Regions from separate parts of the Paenibacillus sp. V4I9 genome, predicted to be linked through region 3. Evidence: a T-box and tRNA genes for the amino acid it is inferred to sense, from the RefSeq annotation. Region 3 holds a T-box; the other regions hold tRNA genes.

Region 1 (7,180 bases), 5.8 Mb from region 3:
GTCTTGATAAGACCAGTCAAGTGTACGTAAGTACACAAATCGCTTACTCACTCGTGTTCAGTTTTGAAAGAGCAAACCTCTTTCAAACATCACTTTTGTGTTGGTAACATTTACGTGTTGCTGACGTATAGAAGAGATGTTAAGATGTTATTCCGCCGCTGAGAAGCGGAGCGAAGAAGCATCATAGTTGTTCCTTGAAAACTAGATAACGAAACAAAACGTAAAGTAAGAACTTAGGTTGTGACAATCTAACGATTGCACATAAATCTTTAAAGTTTTTTCTAGGTTAAGCTAGAAAGAGCACACGGAGGATGCCTAGGCACTAGGAGCCGAAGAAGGACGTGGCGAACGACGAAATGCCTCGGGGAGCCGTAAGCAGGCTTTGATCCGGGGATGTCCGAATGGGGGAACCCAGCTGTGGTAATGCGCAGTTACCATGCAGTGAATACATAGCTGCATTGGAGGCATACCCAGGGAACTGAAACATCTAAGTACCTGGAGGAAAAGAAAACAAAAGTGATTCCGTCAGTAGCGGCGAGCGAAAGCGGAATAGCCCAAACCAAGGAGCTTGCTCCTTGGGGTTGTAGGACCTCGTTATGGGGTTAGTTCGGTAGGCGAAGAGATCTGGAAAGGTCCGGCATAGAAGGTAAAAGCCCTGTAGCCAAAATCGAACGAAACCCCTAGAGGTATCCTGAGTACGGCGGGTCACGTGAAACCCCGTCGGAATCCGGCAGGACCATCTGCCAAGGCTAAATACTCCCTAGTGACCGATAGTGAAGCAGTACCGTGAGGGAAAGGTGAAAAGCACCGCGGAAGCGGAGTGAAAAAGAACCTGAAACCGTGTGCTTACAAAAAGTCAGAGCCCTCTATATGGGTGATGGCGTGCCTTTTGTAGAATGAACCGGCGAGTTACGTTCCCGTGCGAGGTTAAGCTGAAAAGGCGGAGCCGCAGCGAAAGCGAGTCTGAATAGGGCGCTTTAGTACGTGGACGTAGACCCGAAACCGTGTGATCTACCCCTGTCCAGGGTGAAGGTGAGGTAACACTCACTGGAGGCCCGAACCCACGCATGTTGAAAAATGCGGGGATGAGGTGGGGGTAGCGGAGAAATTCCAATCGAACTCGGAGATAGCTGGTTCTCCCCGAAATAGCTTTAGGGCTAGCCTCGGATGTTGAGTTGTGGAGGTAAAGCACTGATTGGGTGCGGGGCCCGCCAAGGGTTACCAAGTCCAGTCAAACTCTGAATGCCACAAACTTAAATCCGGGAGTCAGACAGTGAGTGCTAAGATCCATTGTCAAAAGGGAAACAGCCCAGACCATCAGCTAAGGTCCCCAAGTGTGTGTTAAGTGGGAAAGGATGTGGAGTTGCACAGACAACCAGGATGTTGGCTTAGAAGCAGCCACCATTGAAAGAGTGCGTAATAGCTCACTGGTCGAGTGACTCTGCGCCGAAAATGTAACGGGGCTAAACACGCCACCGAAGCTATGGCTTGCACTTTAGTGCATGGGTAGGGGAGCGTTGTATGTACGTTGAATTCTGACCGTAAGGACAGGTGGAGCGCATACAAGTGAGAATGCCGGTATAAGTAACGAAAAGATCAGTGAGAATCTGATCCGCCGAAAACCTAAGGGTTCCTGAGGAAGGCTCGTCCGCTCAGGGTAAGTCGGGACCTAAGGCGAGGCCGAAAGGCGTAGTCGATGGACAACAGGTGGAAATTCCTGTACCACCGTAGCCGTTATGAGCAATGGAGTGACGCAGAAGGATAGTGACGCGAGCTGATGGATGCTCGTCCAAGCAGTGAGGCTGATGTGTAGGCAAATCCGCACATCGTAAGGCTGGGCTGTGATGGGGAGGGAAATTTAAGTACCGAAGGTCATGAGTTCACACTGCCAAGAAAAGCTTCTAGCCAGGCGAAGGTGCCCGTACCGCAAACCGACACAGGTGGGTGAGAAGAGAATTCTAAGGCGCGCGGAAGAACTCTCGTTAAGGAACTCGGCAAAATGACCCCGTAACTTCGGGAGAAGGGGTGCCTCGGTAGGGTGAATAGCCCGAGGGGGCCGCAGTGAAAAGGCCCAAGCGACTGTTTAGCAAAAACACAGGTCTGTGCGAAGCCGCAAGGCGAAGTATACGGGCTGACGCCTGCCCGGTGCTGGAAGGTTAAGAGGAGTGGTTAGGGGGCAACCCCGAAGCTATGAATTGAAGCCCCAGTAAACGGCGGCCGTAACTATAACGGTCCTAAGGTAGCGAAATTCCTTGTCAGGTAAATTCTGACCCGCACGAATGGCGTAACGACTTGGGCGCTGTCTCAACGAGAGATCCGGTGAAATTTTAATACCTGTGAAGATGCAGGTTACCCGCGACAAGACGGAAAGACCCCATGGAGCTTTACTGCAGCTTGATATTGGACTTTGGTACGATCTGTACAGGATAGGTGGGAGCCTTTGAAGCCTGAGCGCCAGCTTGGGTGGAGGCATCGTTGGGATACCACCCTGATCGTATCGGAGTTCTAACCTGGTACCGTGATCCGGTATGGGGACAGTGTCAGGTGGGCAGTTTGACTGGGGCGGTCGCCTCCTAAAATGTAACGGAGGCGTTTAAAGGTTCCCTCAGAATGGTTGGAAATCATTCGCAGAGTGCAAAGGCATAAGGGAGCTTGACTGCGAGACCTACAAGTCGAGCAGGGACGAAAGTCGGACTTAGTGATCCGGTGGTACCGAATGGAAGGGCCATCGCTCAACGGATAAAAGCTACCCTGGGGATAACAGGCTTATCTCCCCCAAGAGTCCACATCGACGGGGAGGTTTGGCACCTCGATGTCGGCTCATCGCATCCTGGGGCTGAAGTAGGTCCCAAGGGTTGGGCTGTTCGCCCATTAAAGCGGTACGCGAGCTGGGTTCAGAACGTCGTGAGACAGTTCGGTCCCTATCTGTCGCGGGCGTAGGAAATTTGAGAGGAGCTGTCCTTAGTACGAGAGGACCGGGATGGACGTACCGCTGGTGTACCAGTTGTCTCGCCAGAGGCATCGCTGGGTAGCTATGTACGGAGGGGATAAGCGCTGAAAGCATCTAAGCGCGAAGCCCCCCTCAAGATGAGATTTCCCAGTATGTAAGACCCCTTGTAGACGACGAGGTTGATAGGTTCGAGGTGGAAGTGCAGCAATGCATGCAGCTGACGAATACTAATCGGTCGAGGGCTTAACCAAAACCCTGAGTGTTACTTTACGCAAGTTTCGTATCTAGTTTTCAAGGCGCAAACACGCTTGACTGTTTGGTGATGATGGCGGAGGGGATCCACGCGTTCCCATCTCGAACACGACCGTTAAGCCCTCCAGCGTCGATGGTACTTGAACCGCAGGGTTCTGGGAGAGTAGAACGTTGCCAAGCAGAATACCCCTAGTGGGTATTTTTTTTGCCGCCCTGTAGACTGTTTTACACATTAGGGCCCTTAGCTCAGCTGGTTAGAGCGCACCCCTGATAAGGGTGAGGTCGGTGGTTCGAGTCCACTAGGGCCCACCAAACGAGGGGCCATAGCTCAGCTGGGAGAGCGCCTGCCTTGCAAGCAGGAGGTCAGCGGTTCGATCCCGCTTGGCTCCACCATATTCCCTGATAGCTCAGTTGGTAGAGCACTCGACTGTTAATCGAGTTGTCACAGGTTCGAGTCCTGTTCGGGGAGTCAAATCCCCAAAAAGTGAAGAATGCTAGCATATTCCGATTACTTTTTGGGGGCCCCAATAATTTTTAGCACATCCGTGGAGAAGTGTCCGAGCGGCCGAAGGAGCACGATTGGAAATCGTGTAGGCGTCACAAGCGTCTCGAGGGTTCGAATCCCTCCTTCTCCGTTTCTTTAGATAAATGAAAGACAATATGGCGGCGTAGCTCAGCTGGCTAGAGCGTACGGTTCATACCCGTAAGGTCGGGGGTTCGAGCCCCTCTGCCGCTACTAGATAAATTGGAGAGATACCCAAGTGGCTATAAGGGGACCCTCTGCTAAGGGGTTAGACTGCGTAAGTGGTGCGAGGGTTCGAATCCCTCTCTCTCCGTCGGTAATTTTTTTAAGTTTGGCCCGTTGGTCAAGTGGTTAAGACACCTCCCTTTCACGGAGGTAACAGGGGTTCGAGTCCCCTACGGGTCACCACCATTCCCCACAAAGTGACGTATAGCTGACGAAGCATATTCCGATTACTTTGCGTGGACCCCAGTTCTTCATCCCATTATGGAGGCTTAGCTCAGCTGGGAGAGCATCTGCCTTACAAGCAGAGGGTCGGCGGTTCGATCCCGTCAGCCTCCACCATACTACCCAAAAAAGTGAAGTGAAGCTTTGTAGCAACGCCGATTACTTTTTCGGGGCTTATAAAGAAATTATGCTTTTAATGCCGCGGGGTGGAGCAGCCCGGTAGCTCGTCGGGCTCATAACCCGAAGGCCGCAGGTTCAAATCCTGCCCCCGCAACCAAACTCTTTCTGAGAGTTGTTTTACACAGTGTGGAGCTGTGGTGTAGTGGCCTAACATGCCTGCCTGTCACGCAGGAGACCGCGGGTTCGAATCCCGTCAGCTCCGCCATTTTTAATAAATGAATATGCCGTTGTAGCTCAACTGGTAGAGCAACTGACTTGTAATCAGTAGGTTGGGGGTTCAAGTCCTCTCGACGGCACCATAATTCCCAAAAAAGTGAAGCAAAGCTTTGTAGCAACGCCTTTTACTTTTTCGGGGCCCGGTAAGGCTTTATATGTGGAGGCTTAGTGAAGTGGCTAAACACGGCAGACTGTAAATCTGCTCTCTTCGAGTTCGGTGGTTCGAATCCATCAGCCTCCATTTCCAAACTATGTTGGGGATTAGCCAAGCGGTAAGGCAACGGACTTTGACTCCGTCATGCCAAGGTTCAAATCCTTGATCCCCAGTTCTTCACTTGAGTCATTAGCTCAGTTGGTAGAGCACCTGACTTTTAATCAGGGTGTCGTAGGTTCGAATCCTACATGACTCATTTGCCTTATTTACAGCATGCGCGTATGGCGGAATTGGCAGACGCACTAGACTTAGGATCTAGCGGGTGACCGTGGGGGTTCAAGTCCCTCTACGCGCATCAAATCCTCAGCAGTATTCATACTCCTGAGGTACCCATGCGGAAGTGGCTCAGCGGTAGAGCATCGCCTTGCCAAGGCGAGGGTCGCGGGTTCGATCCCCGTCTTCCGCTCCATTTATTATGCGCCCTTAGCTCAGCTGGATAGAGTATTTGACTACGAATCAAAAGGTCGGGAGTTCGAATCTCTCAGGGCGCGCCATTTTTCATATGTTATTATTACCTTATCGGGACGTAGCTCAGCTTGGTAGAGCACCTGCTTTGGGAGCAGGGGGTCGCATGTTCAAATCGTGTCGTCCCGATAGACGTGCGGGCGTAGTTTAATGGTAGAACTTCAGCCTTCCAAGCTGATCGCGCGGGTTCGATTCCCGCCGCCCGCTTCAATGAAAAAAGACCACCTTCGGGTGGTCTTTTTTCGTTTGAACGGGAAAGAGAAGCCGTATGGGTTCGACCGTCCGTGAAGACATCATAGAATATACCCAAGTAGGACGCGCGTCCAAATATACCACTAGCCGCTTCCGTAGGAAGCATTTTAAATAAGGATTTGGAGTATTCCAGTCACCGTTGATGTCTTAGATATATCCTCCATGATAACCTGCATCTGAATGACCTTCGCTCAGTATAATTTAATAAATAGCAATGGGGAATCCTCTGCTGTAACATGCAACCCTTGAGAAAAACCATTTTCATGGTAAATTTAATGTGAAATGATGCAAGTAATGCATGTGAGAGACTGTCGATTCATTTTCACAACTCGTTGGCATTACTCGAAATTCGATTGTAGAGTTGTTCGGTAGCTTCGTGAAGATAGATGGGTTATAGCGGTTACCAATGTTGTAATATCTACAACAATTCGTACGCCTAAAGGCTATTTTGCAACTTGAAGTTGCAGTTCGTACAACAATTTGAGCCCATTTGTTGCAAAATCGTCTGTATCGGGCAGAATTGTTGTATATTATGCAACATTGAGGGAGGACAGGCGGGATCTAGGCAGAATTGTTGCACATTCTACAACATCATTCGACCGAGAATATGGATTCATTTACCCGGCAGCCTCAAGAGAGCATATATGACGATGGATTCGGGTTTAAGACACCTCAATGTAGAACAAGATGGTTGAATGAATCGACGGTCTCTGTGAACCAATGTTTAGAGGGATGTGACGCTTGTCACCGTATCGGAGAATGTCAATTAAAATACATAAAGGAGTACAAAACCCATGACTCTAGATAAAAGAACGCTTAATAAAAGAAATAAGCTAGTTGAAGTGAGCAGAACGCTAGCTAAGGTTGCACTAGGCGAAGCTTTTGCCGATGTAGTCATTAAGAATGGAACACTCGTTAATGTGTATTCTGGTGAATTACTTGAGCATATGGATGTTGCTGTCGCCGCTGGGAGAATTGCGTATGTAGGGAATGCAGACCATACCATTGGGGCTCAAACGGTCATTATCGATGCCACAGGAAAGTATATGTCTCCGGGATTAATAGATGGTCATATGCATGTTGAGAGCACGATGCTGTCCGTTACCCAGTTTGCCAAAGCGGCATTAGCCAAAGGAACAACGGGGATTTTTATGGACCCTCATGAAATTGCCAATGTGTTTGGAACAGAAGGTGTAAGGCTGATGCATGAAGAGGGGCAGCAGCTGCCTCTTAAAGTATTCACGACATTCCCATCCTGCGTACCAGCGACTACGGACTTGGAAGATGCAGGTGCAAGCTTAGAAGTGACCGATATTAAAGAAGGACTGCAGTGGGACAATGTGGTTGGACTAGGCGAAGTCATGAATTTCCCTGGTGTCCTTTACGGTGATCCGAAAATGTGCGGAGAGATTGAAGAAACGATCAAGAGTGGTAAAACCGTCACAGGACATTTTCCAAGTGATGATGATCGTATGCTGCAAGCTTATACGGCATCCGGCGTGACATCTGATCATGAAACCGTAACTAGGGAACAAGGTCTTCACAAAGTCCGCATGGGTATGCACCTTATGATTCGTGAAGGTTCGGCCTGGCATGATGTCAAAGAGGTCATTAAGGTAGTAACCGAAGATAAGGTCAGCACGTCCAATATTTCGCTCGTCACGGATGATGTAAATCCGCA
Region 2 (7,180 bases), 5.3 Mb from region 3:
CTGAGTACGGCGGGTCACGTGAAACCCCGTCGGAATCCGGCAGGACCATCTGCCAAGGCTAAATACTCCCTAGTGACCGATAGTGAAGCAGTACCGTGAGGGAAAGGTGAAAAGCACCGCGGAAGCGGAGTGAAAAAGAACCTGAAACCGTGTGCTTACAAAAAGTCAGAGCCCTCTATATGGGTGATGGCGTGCCTTTTGTAGAATGAACCGGCGAGTTACGTTCCCGTGCGAGGTTAAGTTGAAAAGACGGAGCCGCAGCGAAAGCGAGTCTGAATAGGGCGCTTTAGTACGTGGACGTAGACCCGAAACCGTGTGATCTACCCCTGTCCAGGGTGAAGGTGAGGTAACACTCACTGGAGGCCCGAACCCACGCATGTTGAAAAATGCGGGGATGAGGTGGGGGTAGCGGAGAAATTCCAATCGAACTCGGAGATAGCTGGTTCTCCCCGAAATAGCTTTAGGGCTAGCCTCGGATGTTGAGTTGTGGAGGTAAAGCACTGATTGGGTGCGGGGCCCGCCAAGGGTTACCAAGTCCAGTCAAACTCTGAATGCCACAAACTTAAATCCGGGAGTCAGACAGTGAGTGCTAAGATCCATTGTCAAAAGGGAAACAGCCCAGACCATCAGCTAAGGTCCCCAAGTGTGTGTTAAGTGGGAAAGGATGTGGAGTTGCACAGACAACCAGGATGTTGGCTTAGAAGCAGCCACCATTGAAAGAGTGCGTAATAGCTCACTGGTCGAGTGACTCTGCGCCGAAAATGTAACGGGGCTAAACACGCCACCGAAGCTATGGCTTGCACATGAATTTGTGCATGGGTAGGGGAGCGTTGTATGTACGTAGAATTCTGACCGTAAGGACAGGTGGAGCGCATACAAGTGAGAATGCCGGTATAAGTAACGAAAAGATCAGTGAGAATCTGATCCGCCGAAAACCTAAGGGTTCCTGAGGAAGGCTCGTCCGCTCAGGGTAAGTCGGGACCTAAGGCGAGGCCGAAAGGCGTAGTCGATGGACAACAGGTGGAAATTCCTGTACCACCGTAGCCGTTATGAGCAATGGAGTGACGCAGAAGGATAGTGACGCGAGCTGATGGATGCTCGTCCAAGCAGTGAGGCTGATGTGTAGGCAAATCCGCACATCGATAAGGCTGGGCTGTGATGGGGAGGGAAACTTTAAGTACCGAAGGTCATGAGTTCACACTGCCAAGAAAAGCTTCTAGCCAGGCGAAGGTGCCCGTACCGCAAACCGACACAGGTGGGTGAGAAGAGAATTCTAAGGCGCGCGGAAGAACTCTCGTTAAGGAACTCGGCAAAATGACCCCGTAACTTCGGGAGAAGGGGTGCCTCGGTAGGGTGAATAGCCCGAGGGGGCCGCAGTGAAAAGGCCCAAGCGACTGTTTAGCAAAAACACAGGTCTGTGCGAAGCCGCAAGGCGAAGTATACGGGCTGACGCCTGCCCGGTGCTGGAAGGTTAAGAGGAGTGGTTAGGGACCTCGGTTCCGAAGCTATGAATTGAAGCCCCAGTAAACGGCGGCCGTAACTATAACGGTCCTAAGGTAGCGAAATTCCTTGTCAGGTAAATTCTGACCCGCACGAATGGCGTAACGACTTGGGCGCTGTCTCAACGAGAGATCCGGTGAAATTTTAATACCTGTGAAGATGCAGGTTACCCGCGACAAGACGGAAAGACCCCATGGAGCTTTACTGCAGCTTGATATTGGACTTTGGTACGATCTGTACAGGATAGGTGGGAGCCTTTGAAGCCTGAGCGCCAGCTTGGGTGGAGGCATCGTTGGGATACCACCCTGATCGTATCGGAGTTCTAACCTGGTACCGTGATCCGGTATGGGGACAGTGTCAGGTGGGCAGTTTGACTGGGGCGGTCGCCTCCTAAAATGTAACGGAGGCGTTTAAAGGTTCCCTCAGAATGGTTGGAAATCATTCGCAGAGTGCAAAGGCATAAGGGAGCTTGACTGCGAGACCTACAAGTCGAGCAGGGACGAAAGTCGGACTTAGTGATCCGGTGGTACCGAATGGAAGGGCCATCGCTCAACGGATAAAAGCTACCCTGGGGATAACAGGCTTATCTCCCCCAAGAGTCCACATCGACGGGGAGGTTTGGCACCTCGATGTCGGCTCATCGCATCCTGGGGCTGAAGTAGGTCCCAAGGGTTGGGCTGTTCGCCCATTAAAGCGGTACGCGAGCTGGGTTCAGAACGTCGTGAGACAGTTCGGTCCCTATCTGTCGCGGGCGTAGGAAATTTGAGAGGAGCTGTCCTTAGTACGAGAGGACCGGGATGGACGTACCGCTGGTGTACCAGTTGTCTCGCCAGAGGCATCGCTGGGTAGCTATGTACGGAGGGGATAAGCGCTGAAAGCATCTAAGCGCGAAGCCCCCCTCAAGATGAGATTTCCCAGTATGTAAGACCCCTTGTAGACGACGAGGTTGATAGGTTCGAGGTGGAAGTGCAGCAATGCATGCAGCTGACGAATACTAATCGGTCGAGGGCTTAACCTAATATAGGGATCTTTGACGAAAGTCAAAGTCTCTCAGATTCGCCCAGAAAGAAAACCTAAGAGCTGTACCTTTACGCAAGTTTCGTATCTAGTTTTCAAGGAATAAATCCTTGAAGTGAACATTGTTTTTATTCCCTGATAGCTCAGTTGGTAGAGCACTCGACTGTTAATCGAGTTGTCACAGGTTCGAGTCCTGTTCGGGGAGCCATATGGAGAGGTGTCCGAGCTGGCCGAAGGAGCACGATTGGAAATCGTGTAGGCGTCACAAGCGTCTCGAGGGTTCGAATCCCTCTCTCTCCGCCACTATCTTTCTAGCAAGGCCCGTTGGTCAAGTGGTTAAGACACCTCCCTTTCACGGAGGTAACAGGGGTTCGAGTCCCCTACGGGTCACCATTAATACTCTCATGGAGGCTTAGCTCAGCTGGGAGAGCATCTGCCTTACAAGCAGAGGGTCGGCGGTTCGATCCCGTCAGCCTCCACCATGATTCCTTAGCAAGACTTGCTTTACTAGGATTCATCATATATGCTTAATGACGCGGGGTGGAGCAGCCCGGTAGCTCGTCGGGCTCATAACCCGAAGGCCGCAGGTTCAAATCCTGCCCCCGCAACCAATCTTCTTATTGAAGATCTTGTACTTAGCATGGAGCTGTGGTGTAGTGGCCTAACATGCCTGCCTGTCACGCAGGAGACCGCGGGTTCGAATCCCGTCAGCTCCGCCATTTTTTCAAAATCAAGTAAGGCTCGGTAGCTCAGTCGGTAGAGCAGAGGACTGAAAATCCTCGTGTCGGCGGTTCGATTCCGTCCCGAGCCACCATTTTTACAAACTTAATATGCCGTTGTAGCTCAACTGGTAGAGCAACTGACTTGTAATCAGTAGGTTGGGGGTTCAAGTCCTCTCGACGGCACCATTGCTTTGTGGAGGCTTAGTGAAGTGGCTAAACACGGCAGACTGTAAATCTGCTCTCTTCGAGTTCGGTGGTTCGAATCCATCAGCCTCCATTTACTTTTTCTAGGGGCATAGTTTAAGGGTAGAACAAAGGTCTCCAAAACCTTTGGTGTGGGTTCAATTCCTGCTGCCCCTGCCAAAAAAGTAAGAAACTTAATATTGTGGCGGTCGTGGCGAAGGGGTTAACGCACTGGTTTGTGGATCCAGCATTCGCGGGTTCAAGTCCCGTCGTCCGCCCATTATTACCCAAGTAACATAATGGGGATTAGCCAAGCGGTAAGGCAACGGACTTTGACTCCGTCATGCCAAGGTTCAAATCCTTGATCCCCAGTTTTATATGCGGAAGTGGCTCAGCGGTAGAGCATCGCCTTGCCAAGGCGAGGGTCGCGGGTTCGATCCCCGTCTTCCGCTCCATTATTACTAAGGCGCCATAGCCAAGTGGTAAGGCAGAGCTCTGCAAAAGCTTTACCCCCAGTTCGAATCTGGGTGGCGCCTCCACATTTATTAGCCGGAGTGGCGGAATCGGCAGACGCACAGGACTTAAAATCCTGCGGTAGGTGACTACCGTACCAGTTCAAGTCTGGTCTTCGGCACCATTATCTTTACAACTTCATATGCCGGCATGGCGGAATGGCAGACGCGCTCGACTCAAAATCGAGTCCGAAAGGGTGGAGGTTCGAGTCCTCTTGCCGGTATGGAGCAAAAAAAGGACATGAAATCATTTGATTTCATGTCCTTTTTTATATCCATACAATATAAAATTTAATGCGTTTGAATCCTATACAAATGTCGTGAAATCGAGAAAATACTTCATATAATTTCTGGCATATCCTGGAAGGAGGATGGGTGTGAAAAATTCCTTGCGCTTCAAATTCGTTGCTGGCTTTCTAATTATAATTATTCCGCTTATATTCTTTCTATTATTTAATAATTTGTATGCAATAACTGTCGTACGAGAGCAAGTCTCCACGACAAATAGCAACTTACTTGCGCAGCACGTAAAGCAAATCAATAAGATGTTTGCTGAAACTAATACCTATCTATATGATTTATGGGACAACGAAATTGACATTAATCAGCTTAATGATCTTACATTCGGTACGGACGAGTATTTACTAACTAAAAAAAGAATAGTTAATCGCTTTCAAACGAACCTCAATTATTTTTTTCTGCTGGATACCATATTTCTTTTTAATGACCAGACACAGGATGTGACCTTTGTAACAAAACAGGATTATTATTTTCAGCAGAAGCTAATTGTGGAAACAGTTCCAATAGAAATGGCGGATCAGAAAAATGTGGACTCGCCGGTATGGCGGTTAATTCAATTTGAAAATCGAACGGTCTTAATGAAAACTACGCGCCTGACGAACAATCTCATCGCGGGGGCGATCGTAAATACAGATAGCTTGGTCGCTTCGTTAGAGTTTTTGGATATGGGGACAACCGGCGGTGCAGTCATACTTACCAAAAATGGGGCTGTCGCTTCACATACGACTCTTGGAGCTTCGGAACTAAAGGGAGCAGTTGAAGCAGTACCTCATCTTAATAATACGTACCAAATTGTTACCGATCCAAAGGACAATAATAAATATTTGCTGATTAGTGTTTTTTCTGAAATTGCAAACATTAATTACACCGTAATGATTCCCGAAGGAACTATGCTGAAACATCTTCCATTCTTTCAGATAGCGGTATATTTTATCCCTCTGTGCGGGATATTGATTCTGCTTTTTTACTTATACTTTCTGCGAAGTGTCTTATTGAAGCCAATGAATTCATTGATGCGTGGGATGAATCGTATTATGCGAGGCGATTTAAACATTCGATTGAATGAAAATCACTCTAGTGAATTTTCTTTTTTGATAGGCACGTTTAACAATATGGTTACAGAGATTTCAAAGTTGAAAATAGATGTTTACGAGGAAAAAATTCGTACACAGGAGGCTGAATTTGGGCTGCTGCAGGTGCAAATCCGACCTCATTTTTATTTGAATTCACTGAATATAATCTATAGTTTAGCTGCTATTAAGGAATATGCTTTGATACAAAAAATGACACAGCATTTAGCTGAATACTTTCGTTTTATAACGCAGACTAAGCAAGGAACCGTGACACTGGAAGCTGAAATCAGACACACTCAAAATTATTTGGAGATTCAGAAGCTGCGGTTTCCTAACCAACTCATTTATGAGATTGAACTTCCGGATCGATATCGGAAATGTGATATCCTGCCTTTGACGATTCAAACTTTTGTTGAGAATAGCATCATTCATGGATTTACGGATCGAAGAGAGTTGTTTACGGTTCGGATCATTATTACTGCAGATGAACAAGATTTCTTGTGGATAGAAGTTAGTGATAGCGGAGTCGGATTTTCTGAGACTTTCTTGAAGAAGCTGAAAGAAGACCGTTACGAGGATGAATTATTTGCAGAAGGCCATCTAGGCATCCAGAATGTAATAAAAAGGCAGCGTATCAGATATAAAGGAAAAGCACAATTGTTGTTTAACAATGGCAAAGTCAGAGGTGCTGAAGTTAAATTAGGTATACCAATGAGTTATTGTGTAAATGAGGAGGATGAAGATGTATAACTTGTTGGTTGTGGATGATGAGTTATATGCAGTCAAAGGTATTACTCAAGGCATTGATTGGTCAGAGATTGACATTTCAGAAGTTTTTGAGGCGTTTAATGCAGAGGAGGCCAAAGAACGATTTACTTTATCCGCAGTAGATATCGTAATTTGTGACATAGAGATGCCTTCAAGCAATGGTTTAGAACTATTAGAATGGATTAAAGAAAATTATCCGCAAACAGAAACGATTTTTGTGACAGGACATGCAGACTTTAGTTATGCACGCAGAGCGATTCACCTAGGCAGTTTTGATTATTTGTTGAAGCCTGTTAATTATGAAGAATTAAAGGCTGTTGTTAGCCGTGTCATACAAAAACTTATTATAGATCGAACTTACAAAAAATACTCTTCATTGTTTGAATCCCATAAACCTCTTATGGAGGAAAGATTTTGGCAAGAATTTTTTGCAAATCGAATGTCTCCTTCGGAAACACAATTAGAAGAGCTTATTACAAAATATCAATTGAATATTTCATCCCAATTTTCAATACTGCCTATTTTAATAAGTGTAGAATTGTGGCAAAAGGAGTTGACAGTACGTGAAGAGGAAATACTGGAATATGCACTGCGAAATGCAGCTTCCGAGTTAATTATAAAAGGAGATCAGGGCTGTGTTATTCAAGATCGAAGAGGACATAATATCGTTATACTTTATGAAAAACATGGCGAAAGTATGGATATAGAGGAACTTACACGTCGGTGTGAAAGTTACTTATCGGCTTGCAATCAATACTTTTATTGTCATTTGTCCTGCTATGTCGGCACAGTCTCAACGTTCCATAATCTGCTCAAAACGTATGTATCGGTTTTGGAAATGGAACGCAGCAATGTTACACAATCCAACAAAGTGTTAGCGCAATTTAATCAATGGTCTCAGCGCATTGTCACACTAGGAACAGACATCCTACAAGTAGAAGATAGAGAAAAAGCATCCGTCATCCAAAAAATATACGATTATATTGATGAGCATTTGCAGGATGAACTTAGTAGAGAGCAAATTGCAGAATATGTACACTTTAATTCAGCGTATTTATCTCGGTTGTTTCGAAAAGAAACAAACACCTCGTTAACGGACTACATT
Region 3 (7,180 bases):
AAAGTCCCCCCACTATAGTTAGCGCATCGACTTAATAGGAGAGCTGTCGATAAGCAGTGGGAGACATATTCGTCCACCGTTTGAATTGTTTGCTGAACTGGGATAAGTCTCTATATCCGAGCTGCTCGGATATTTGCTCGATGGAGAGCGCAGGATTCATGAGCAGCAGCTTCGCTTTACGGAGCTTGATCATGCTGACATACTGCCGAGGTGAAATGCCGTAAGCTTTGTGAAATACACGATTGCAGTGTGTGGAGCTGTATCCCAGTTGTTCAGCAAGCTGCTCGATCCGCAGTGGTTCCTTATCGTCCGTGCCGTCCTCCTCATTGGACACTAGCGCCCATTCACGTTCAATGTGGGCCGCAATTTGCTCCGCCAGCTCTGTGGTCGGGTTTTGAGCAGAAAGCTGCTGCTTTACTTGAAGCAGGAGTTCGCTCAAAACCGCGAACAAACGGAATGAAGCTAGCAAGGTCAGCAGCTTCTGATGCGTGCCTTCACTTTCTTTGGTCGCTTGTGCAACATCCTTAATGATGGGGCGAAGCGCTTGTTCAAGTGGACTGCCGACCGGATATCGTACATCGGTCAGCTGGCTCAGCTGTTGACGTAACCAAGAGTCGTCCACTTCGAAATGGATACAGACATATTCCATCGTAGTTCCGTCCAAGACCCCTAGGCTGCTATGCCGTTGGTTCGGGGTCAGCCATAATATCTCTCCTTCGGTCTGTGTGTAATTTTTACCTTCCACACGCATATGCTGACTGCCTTCGAGCACGACATTGATTTCATATTGGCTATGTTTATGCTCAGGAAAAGACCAATTGGCGTTCACTTTACGGCGATGTGCAGCAAACACACGAAACGAAATTTGCAGATCCGGCAGCATACTCCCGCTTACACTATGTTCAAGCCCAGAGGGCAAAGATGAATTAGAATGATTCAGCATTGGAGTCTCTCCTCCGTAAAAACCTATAATTGCTCCCTATTGTACCACAAGCTGCCTTCAAGCGATGTGTCTTTTGTACAAACGAAAGCAAGTTTTGCCCATGGGATAAAGGTTCGCTTGAACGTATGATTAGGGTATATGAATCCTGAAGGGAGCATTTATTTATGCCAAAAAATCAATTTTTTAATGCCCATCATTCTCCGATGGGAGCGTTTGCAAGTTTCACGCTTGGATTTCCAGGAAAAAAAGGAGGTTTCGATCTGGAACAGGGTCGTCCGCCCGAGCAAAACATTTATATTGGATTGGAATCCAATCAAGGCGGTACTTACGAGGCTTTGCCTTTTTTTGAAAATAAAGCCGACGCTGAGGCCGAAAGCCAACGCTATGACATTGAGAACCCTGATCCGAATCCGAATAAACCCCAAATCGTTTTTCCATTTGCGGATAGTGCGATTTCCAGACTGTTTGATGTCGGAACGGATACGTGGTCAGCTGGAGATCTAACTTTTCGACTATTATCCCAAGCACAGCCTGTACCGGATCCTGAAGCAGCTACGGATGAAGAGCTGCGTCTTGCCCTAGTACCTGCTGTGTTGGCTGAAATTACCGTAGATAATTCGAAGGGAACCTCCTCGAGAAGAGTGTTCTTTGGCTATCAAGGCTCAGATCCTTACAGCTCGATGCGTAGGCTTGACGATACAATGGATCAGGTAGCTGGCGTTGGGCAAGGCCGGATTACCGCTATCGTTTCTAAGGATCCTGATGTGCGCTCAGCATTGCATTTTAGTATCGAGGACATTCTGACTGTTTATCCCATCGAAAATTTGACTTTCGGTCTGGGGGCCATAGGCGCACTTTTTGCGGACACACCTGCTGGCGAGAAGCGGACTTATCGCTTCGCGTTATGTTTCCACCGTTCCGGAATTGTGACAGCCGGTCATGATGCTTCGTATACGTATGCTCGTTTATTTAAGAACATTGAAGCGGTAGGTCGCTATGCGTTAGATCACTTCGATGAGCTAGCTGCACTAGCGGATCAAAGCAATGATCGCATCGGGGCATCCAAACTTTCGAGCGACCAGAAGTTCATGCTATCCCATGCGATTCGCAGCTATTACGGCAGCACGCAGCTGCTGGATATGGATGGTGAGCCGTTCTGGGTCGTGAACGAAGGGGAATACCGCATGATGAACACCTTTGATCTTACGGTTGACCAATTGTTTTATGAACTTGAATTGAATCCGTGGACTGTGAAAAATGAACTCAATATGTTCGCTAAGCGCTACAGCTACGAAGATCGAGTACGCTTTCCTGGGGACGCAACAGAATATCCGGGTGGCCTTAGTTTTACACATGATATGGGTGTTGCCAATACCCTCTCAAGACCAAATTATTCTTCATATGAGCTGTACGGACTACATGGTTGTTTCTCCCATATGACGCATGAACAGCTTGTGAATTGGGTTTTATGCGCAGCTGTTTATGTAGAGCGAAGCGATGACCAACAATGGTTGGAGCAAAATATAGCTATCTTCGAACAATGCCTGCAAAGCATGTTGAACAGGGATAACCCTGATCCAAGTCTGCGTAACGGCATCATGGCGCTGGATAGCACCCGTACGATGGGCGGAGCGGAGATCACCACATATGACAGCTTAGATGTATCTTTGGGGCAAGCTCGTAACAACATTTATTTGGCTGGTAAGTGTTGGGCATCTTACTTGGCTATGGAGCGTATTTTCAACCGCAATGGCCGTGAAGATATCGCGCAAATTGCCGGAGATCAAGCGCTGAAGTGTGCAACCACGCTCGTTGGTTACGTGACCGTGGATGGATACATTCCGGCGGTTATTGGTGAAGGTAATGATTCTCGCATTATCCCGGCTATTGAAGGTCTTGTCTTCCCTTACTTCACTGGTTGCAAAGAAGCACTCGATGAAAATGGCCGCTATGGCTTTTACATTCAAGCGCTGAAGAAACACCTTACTACGGTGCTCGTCCCTGATGTGTGCTTATTCCTTGATGGTGGTTGGAAACTTTCATCCACAAGTAACAACTCATGGCTGAGTAAAATATATTTGTGCCAGTTTGTAACACGCCAAATTCTGGGGCTTCCTTGGGAAGCGCAAGGAACGGCGGCTGATGCTGCGCATGTCACCTGGCTCACACATCCGCAATTGTCGTTTTGGAGTTGGAGCGATCAGATCATTTCCGGGGAAATTCAAGGAAGTAAATATTACCCGCGCGGCGTAACTAGCATCCTCTGGCTGCTAGAGGATAAATATCAGGCTGTCTAGAAAACTGGGAAGCAGAAGGAAGTGCAGGAACAGAAGAGCGAAGTGCACAAGTGCACAAGAGCAGAAGACCCCAAGACCCCAAGACGAAGAGATTAAACCACTTGGCCACTAGGAGTTTAGGAGTCTATAAGAACAAGAAGCTCCATTTGGATCAAAACTTCCCCTTCTTACAAGTAAATAGGTATGATTGTTGTAGTAAATACAACAATAACTCCCTTCAGAAGGTTAGAAGGTGAAAGATGTTGTACGCCATACAACAATTTCCATTAAATTGAGTAAAATAGCCCCTATTTAAGCAAATATGTTGCACTTTCTACAACATGGGATAGCTTTTAACGTAAAAGTGAAGAAAATTGTTGTATGTTTTGCAACTTGAAGGGTTTACTCACATCTAAAAAACAATAAACGAGCCAAACGTTTGTAGTATCAAACGTTTGGCTCGCTCAATTTATTCTTGATTCATCGGTTCGTTCCGATAATCGTCTTCACCGGGATAATCCCTTTTAATACCTTCATGCAGCTCGTGATTCTCGTAAGAAAATTGGTTAGGCGGACGTTGGTCCTCTCGCCAGGGTTTACTTTTTCCAAGTGATTCGGTGTTTAGGCTTGTGCCATAAGGACCCTCGGGAAATTCTTCGGGAATTAAGTCATTGCGCTGGGACTCGACTGTCTCCAAATCGGTGAAAGCGTCGCGGTACTCAGGAATAAAGCCTTTTGTATGACTATACTTGTCGTTAGGGAACTTATCACTCATGGATAAAGCCTCCTTATCAGGTTGCTATGCTTTTTCCAGTGTCCCCCGTCGCCTGCTTAAATATCCGTAAAATGAATGGAACCAATAATTTGCGACAAGAATTCATTGAGTTCTTGTGCTTGTTCTTCATTAATTTTAAAAACATGTTCCAAATATCCTTCTTCCGCCAGATCATCTGGGCCTATAACAGCACTGCGTCCGGATTGCAAATCAATCACAAGCTTTTTGCCGAAATATCGGGATGTAGACATAATGGCGAGGTCAAAACGGTGCAGCGCATTGCCAACAAAACAAACGAAACGTGTAGTTGTTTCTTCCTGATAGTCGTATAAAAAGTCATAATCAGACATGAGGGCCCTCCATTCTCTTTCTAGTATGTACCTCATTATAACCGAAAAAAGCTCGTCAACAAAACATATCTTGCGCCCATCTGACAAACATGGTATGATTTGGATATTAGAAAAAGGGAAGCACCTTTTCAGCTAACAAGCTGAGGAGGTGCTTTTTCGTTTTTCTGAACCTATTTTTAGCTACCGTTTGGAGGAGAAGGCATGAATATTGTATTTCTGAACACATTGGAGAAAGAAGCGGGGGATCATCGCGTTACATCGGCCCAAGTGTCGATTGAGGAAGAACAAGGCATTTGGAATGTCTTTTGGAATGAGCCTGATAGCGCTGGCAAAATTCAGCAAGATCAGTGGTATCAGGGGTTGAGCTGGGATGAGATGCTGAGTGCTTTCCGTCAGGGGCTGCGAGATAAAGTTCGTTCCGGTTTCCGTCCGCTTGTTAGTACGGATTTGGAATCAGCGCAAGGCCTGTCGGGCAAGGCTAGAATGACACAGATGTTGACCTACTACTGCGAAGATAATCCAAGTGAGGAAGTGTACGAAACACTCCGCGCTTGGAGGCGCGAACAAGCTGCCCGCGAAGGGAAAGCACCGTATATTCTCGCCACGAACCGTGTGCTTCGCATGATCTCCGTTTTCCTGCCCCAGAGTAAGGAAGAGCTGCAGCAAATTCCTGGCTTCGGTGAGCAGAAGACGACCATGTACGCGGCAGATGTGCTCAATTTAACCGCTGAGTATACACGTTCGAATGGCTTCCCATTAGATTGGGTGGCTAAAAGCGTAGACACAGTGAAGTATGAGGCTTGGCTCCACGCTCAGAAGGAGCAAAAGCTGCGTACAGAGCTTGACCGTGAGGTTAGTAAGCGCAAGCTTCTTGAGATCGTTGCAGGCGGAGGAAGCTTGGCTGATCTGCAAGCAGTGCTAACCATGCCGCGCAGGGAACTGCTGCTCTGGGTGGAGGATTTGGAGCGTGAGGGATACGATATGGATCCGCTTGTGGAAGCGGAGCTTGCTTCGATCCCGGAAGAAGAGCAAATCAAAGCCTGGAACGCCTTCGAATCGGAAGGTGACCGCTACCTGAAGCCGGTGCTGCAGCGCATCATCGGCACGGAGGAGCTCAAAGGCAAAGACCTTGACCGCGCCTATGAGTGGCTGCGATTGCTCCGTTTGCGCTTCCGCAGGGAGAAGGATAGGTTTACTTCTCAAGCTGCAAGCTAGCTAGTATTGACATTGATTAGGATTATATGATTAAATGATCAATAATCTAAATATCAATGAAAGCGATGACGAACATGGGCTATGCCCGAAGTAGGAGAAATGCCACTGCTGCAGAGAGTCGGTGTAAGGTGCAAACCGATGCAAGTATGGCTCCGAATTACAGTTCTGAGTTGGTTAAGGGAACATGCTCGTTAGGGCATCAGTAGCTTTTACCCGGCATTCATTTGTCGTTATGAATCTAAGTGAAAGAGAACTTTGCGAATGAGAGACCGCAAACCCTTCTCTTTAATTAGGGTGGTACCGCGAGACAACCTTCTCGTCCCTTTGTGGACGCGCAGGTTGTCTTTTTTGTATTTATTACGATGAGGAGGATTAATATTATGTTGATATGGGATCAGCTTACCGAAATACAGCAGCAGGAAGTAGAACGTCAATTACTTGTCATTGGGCGGGGCGCTGCCGAAATCGTGCCTGAGGAAGCACTCAAGCAAAAGATCATGCACGCAGTGGTAACAGGTACGCCGCTAAAAGTGAAGCTCGGCTTAGATCCGTCTGCGCCCGATATACACATTGGCCACACCGTTGTTTTGCAGAAGCTGCGTCAATTTCAAGATTTGGGACATGAGGTTCAACTCATTATTGGAGATTTCACAGGACGCATCGGTGATCCAACCGGAAAGTCAGAGACACGCAAGCAGCTATCAGAGGAAGATGTTAAGCACAATGCGCAAACGTATCAGACGCAATTATCCAAAATATTAGATTTGACCAAGACCACTTTTTACTACAATTCTTCTTGGCTTGGAGCGCTTAAATTCGACGATGTGCTGAAGCTAGCTGGTAAAGTAACGGTTGCGCGCATGCTGGAGCGGGACGATTTTGCCAAAAGATACGCGGCTAATCAGCCGATTCATGTTCATGAGTTTTTCTACCCTTTAATGCAGGGCTATGACTCGGTTTCTCTTGAAAGTGACATTGAGCTAGGCGGAACTGATCAAACCTTCAATATTTTGATGGGCCGAACGCTCCAAAGTGCTTATGAGATTAAAGATGGTCAGATAGCGATTCTTATGCCGCTGCTCGAAGGTCTGGACGGTGTTCAAAAAATGAGCAAAAGCTTGCGGAATTACATTGGCATCGATGAGCTTCCTAACGAAATTTTCGGCAAAACGATGTCAATTCCGGATTCGCTCATGACCAAATACTACGAGTTAACAACGTCCATCTCAAATGAATCCCTGAATGATCTCAAACGAGGACTAGAAGCAGCTGCCATCCATCCGAGAGATGCCAAGATGAAGCTGGCTAAGGAATATGTGCAAATGTATCATGGTACGCGGGCGGCTGAAGAAGCAGAACAGCATTTTATAACCGTGTTCCAAAAGAGAGCTTTGCCCGAAGACATCGAAGAAATGACTCTAAGCATTAGCCTGTTGGAAGAAGGCTCAATCTCCATCATTAAGCTTCTCGTTTTACTAGAACTGCAAGCTTCCAACGGAGAAGCAAGACGAAGTGTGGAGCAAGGGGCAGTGAAGATCAATGAACAGAAGATCATGCAAATTCATGAACAAATAACCCCAAAGGATGGGGATATTATTCAGGTGGGGAAACGGAAGTTTGT

The links. The T-box of region 3 lies ahead of tyrS (tyrosine--tRNA ligase). A T-box ahead of a tRNA ligase gene usually reads a tRNA of that ligase, here a tRNA-Tyr.
Region 1: it has a tRNA-Tyr gene. The T-box ahead of tyrS (tyrosine--tRNA ligase) is inferred to sense a tRNA for this amino acid. The anticodon was not compared.
Region 2: it has a tRNA-Tyr gene. The T-box ahead of tyrS (tyrosine--tRNA ligase) is inferred to sense a tRNA for this amino acid. The anticodon was not compared.

The regions. Positions count from the first base shown of each region.
Region 1 covers NZ_JAUSZE010000001.1:287,976-295,155, forward strand. The annotation lists rRNA gene QFZ81_RS01220 (23S ribosomal RNA) at 285-3,201, shown strand; rRNA gene rrf (5S ribosomal RNA) at 3,266-3,382, shown strand; tRNA gene QFZ81_RS01230 (tRNA-Ile) at 3,438-3,514, shown strand; tRNA gene QFZ81_RS01235 (tRNA-Ala) at 3,520-3,595, shown strand; tRNA gene QFZ81_RS01240 (tRNA-Asn) at 3,599-3,671, shown strand; tRNA gene QFZ81_RS01245 (tRNA-Ser) at 3,750-3,837, shown strand; tRNA gene QFZ81_RS01250 (tRNA-Met) at 3,865-3,938, shown strand; tRNA gene QFZ81_RS01255 (tRNA-Ser) at 3,950-4,038, shown strand; tRNA gene QFZ81_RS01260 (tRNA-Glu) at 4,059-4,133, shown strand; tRNA gene QFZ81_RS01265 (tRNA-Val) at 4,214-4,289, shown strand; tRNA gene QFZ81_RS01270 (tRNA-Met) at 4,373-4,449, shown strand; tRNA gene QFZ81_RS01275 (tRNA-Asp) at 4,481-4,557, shown strand; tRNA gene QFZ81_RS01280 (tRNA-Thr) at 4,576-4,651, shown strand; tRNA gene QFZ81_RS01285 (tRNA-Tyr) at 4,728-4,809, shown strand; tRNA gene QFZ81_RS01290 (tRNA-Gln) at 4,824-4,895, shown strand; tRNA gene QFZ81_RS01295 (tRNA-Lys) at 4,906-4,978, shown strand; tRNA gene QFZ81_RS01300 (tRNA-Leu) at 4,998-5,077, shown strand; tRNA gene QFZ81_RS01305 (tRNA-Gly) at 5,117-5,191, shown strand; tRNA gene QFZ81_RS01310 (tRNA-Arg) at 5,200-5,276, shown strand; tRNA gene QFZ81_RS01315 (tRNA-Pro) at 5,303-5,376, shown strand; tRNA gene QFZ81_RS01320 (tRNA-Gly) at 5,384-5,454, shown strand; gene ade (adenine deaminase) at 6,294-7,180, shown strand, end outside.
Region 2 covers NZ_JAUSZE010000001.1:785,903-793,082, forward strand. The annotation lists rRNA gene QFZ81_RS03715 (23S ribosomal RNA) at 1-2,518, shown strand, start outside; tRNA gene QFZ81_RS03720 (tRNA-Asn) at 2,650-2,725, shown strand; tRNA gene QFZ81_RS03725 (tRNA-Ser) at 2,729-2,820, shown strand; tRNA gene QFZ81_RS03730 (tRNA-Glu) at 2,836-2,910, shown strand; tRNA gene QFZ81_RS03735 (tRNA-Val) at 2,924-2,999, shown strand; tRNA gene QFZ81_RS03740 (tRNA-Met) at 3,052-3,128, shown strand; tRNA gene QFZ81_RS03745 (tRNA-Asp) at 3,160-3,236, shown strand; tRNA gene QFZ81_RS03750 (tRNA-Phe) at 3,256-3,331, shown strand; tRNA gene QFZ81_RS03755 (tRNA-Thr) at 3,350-3,425, shown strand; tRNA gene QFZ81_RS03760 (tRNA-Tyr) at 3,435-3,516, shown strand; tRNA gene QFZ81_RS03765 (tRNA-Trp) at 3,529-3,602, shown strand; tRNA gene QFZ81_RS03770 (tRNA-His) at 3,628-3,700, shown strand; tRNA gene QFZ81_RS03775 (tRNA-Gln) at 3,723-3,794, shown strand; tRNA gene QFZ81_RS03780 (tRNA-Gly) at 3,803-3,877, shown strand; tRNA gene QFZ81_RS03785 (tRNA-Cys) at 3,888-3,961, shown strand; tRNA gene QFZ81_RS03790 (tRNA-Leu) at 3,971-4,059, shown strand; tRNA gene QFZ81_RS03795 (tRNA-Leu) at 4,080-4,158, shown strand; gene QFZ81_RS03800 (sensor histidine kinase) at 4,312-6,057, shown strand; gene QFZ81_RS03805 (response regulator transcription factor) at 6,050-7,180, shown strand, end outside.
Region 3 covers NZ_JAUSZE010000001.1:6,041,698-6,048,877, reverse strand. The annotation lists gene QFZ81_RS27905 (AraC family transcriptional regulator) at 32-943, opposite strand; gene QFZ81_RS27900 (glycoside hydrolase family 52 protein) at 1,108-3,240, shown strand; gene QFZ81_RS27895 (hypothetical protein) at 3,689-3,994, opposite strand; gene QFZ81_RS27890 (DUF3055 domain-containing protein) at 4,051-4,344, opposite strand; gene QFZ81_RS27885 (HRDC domain-containing protein) at 4,546-5,559, shown strand; T-box leader at 5,616-5,886, shown strand; gene tyrS (tyrosine--tRNA ligase) at 5,940-7,180, shown strand, end outside.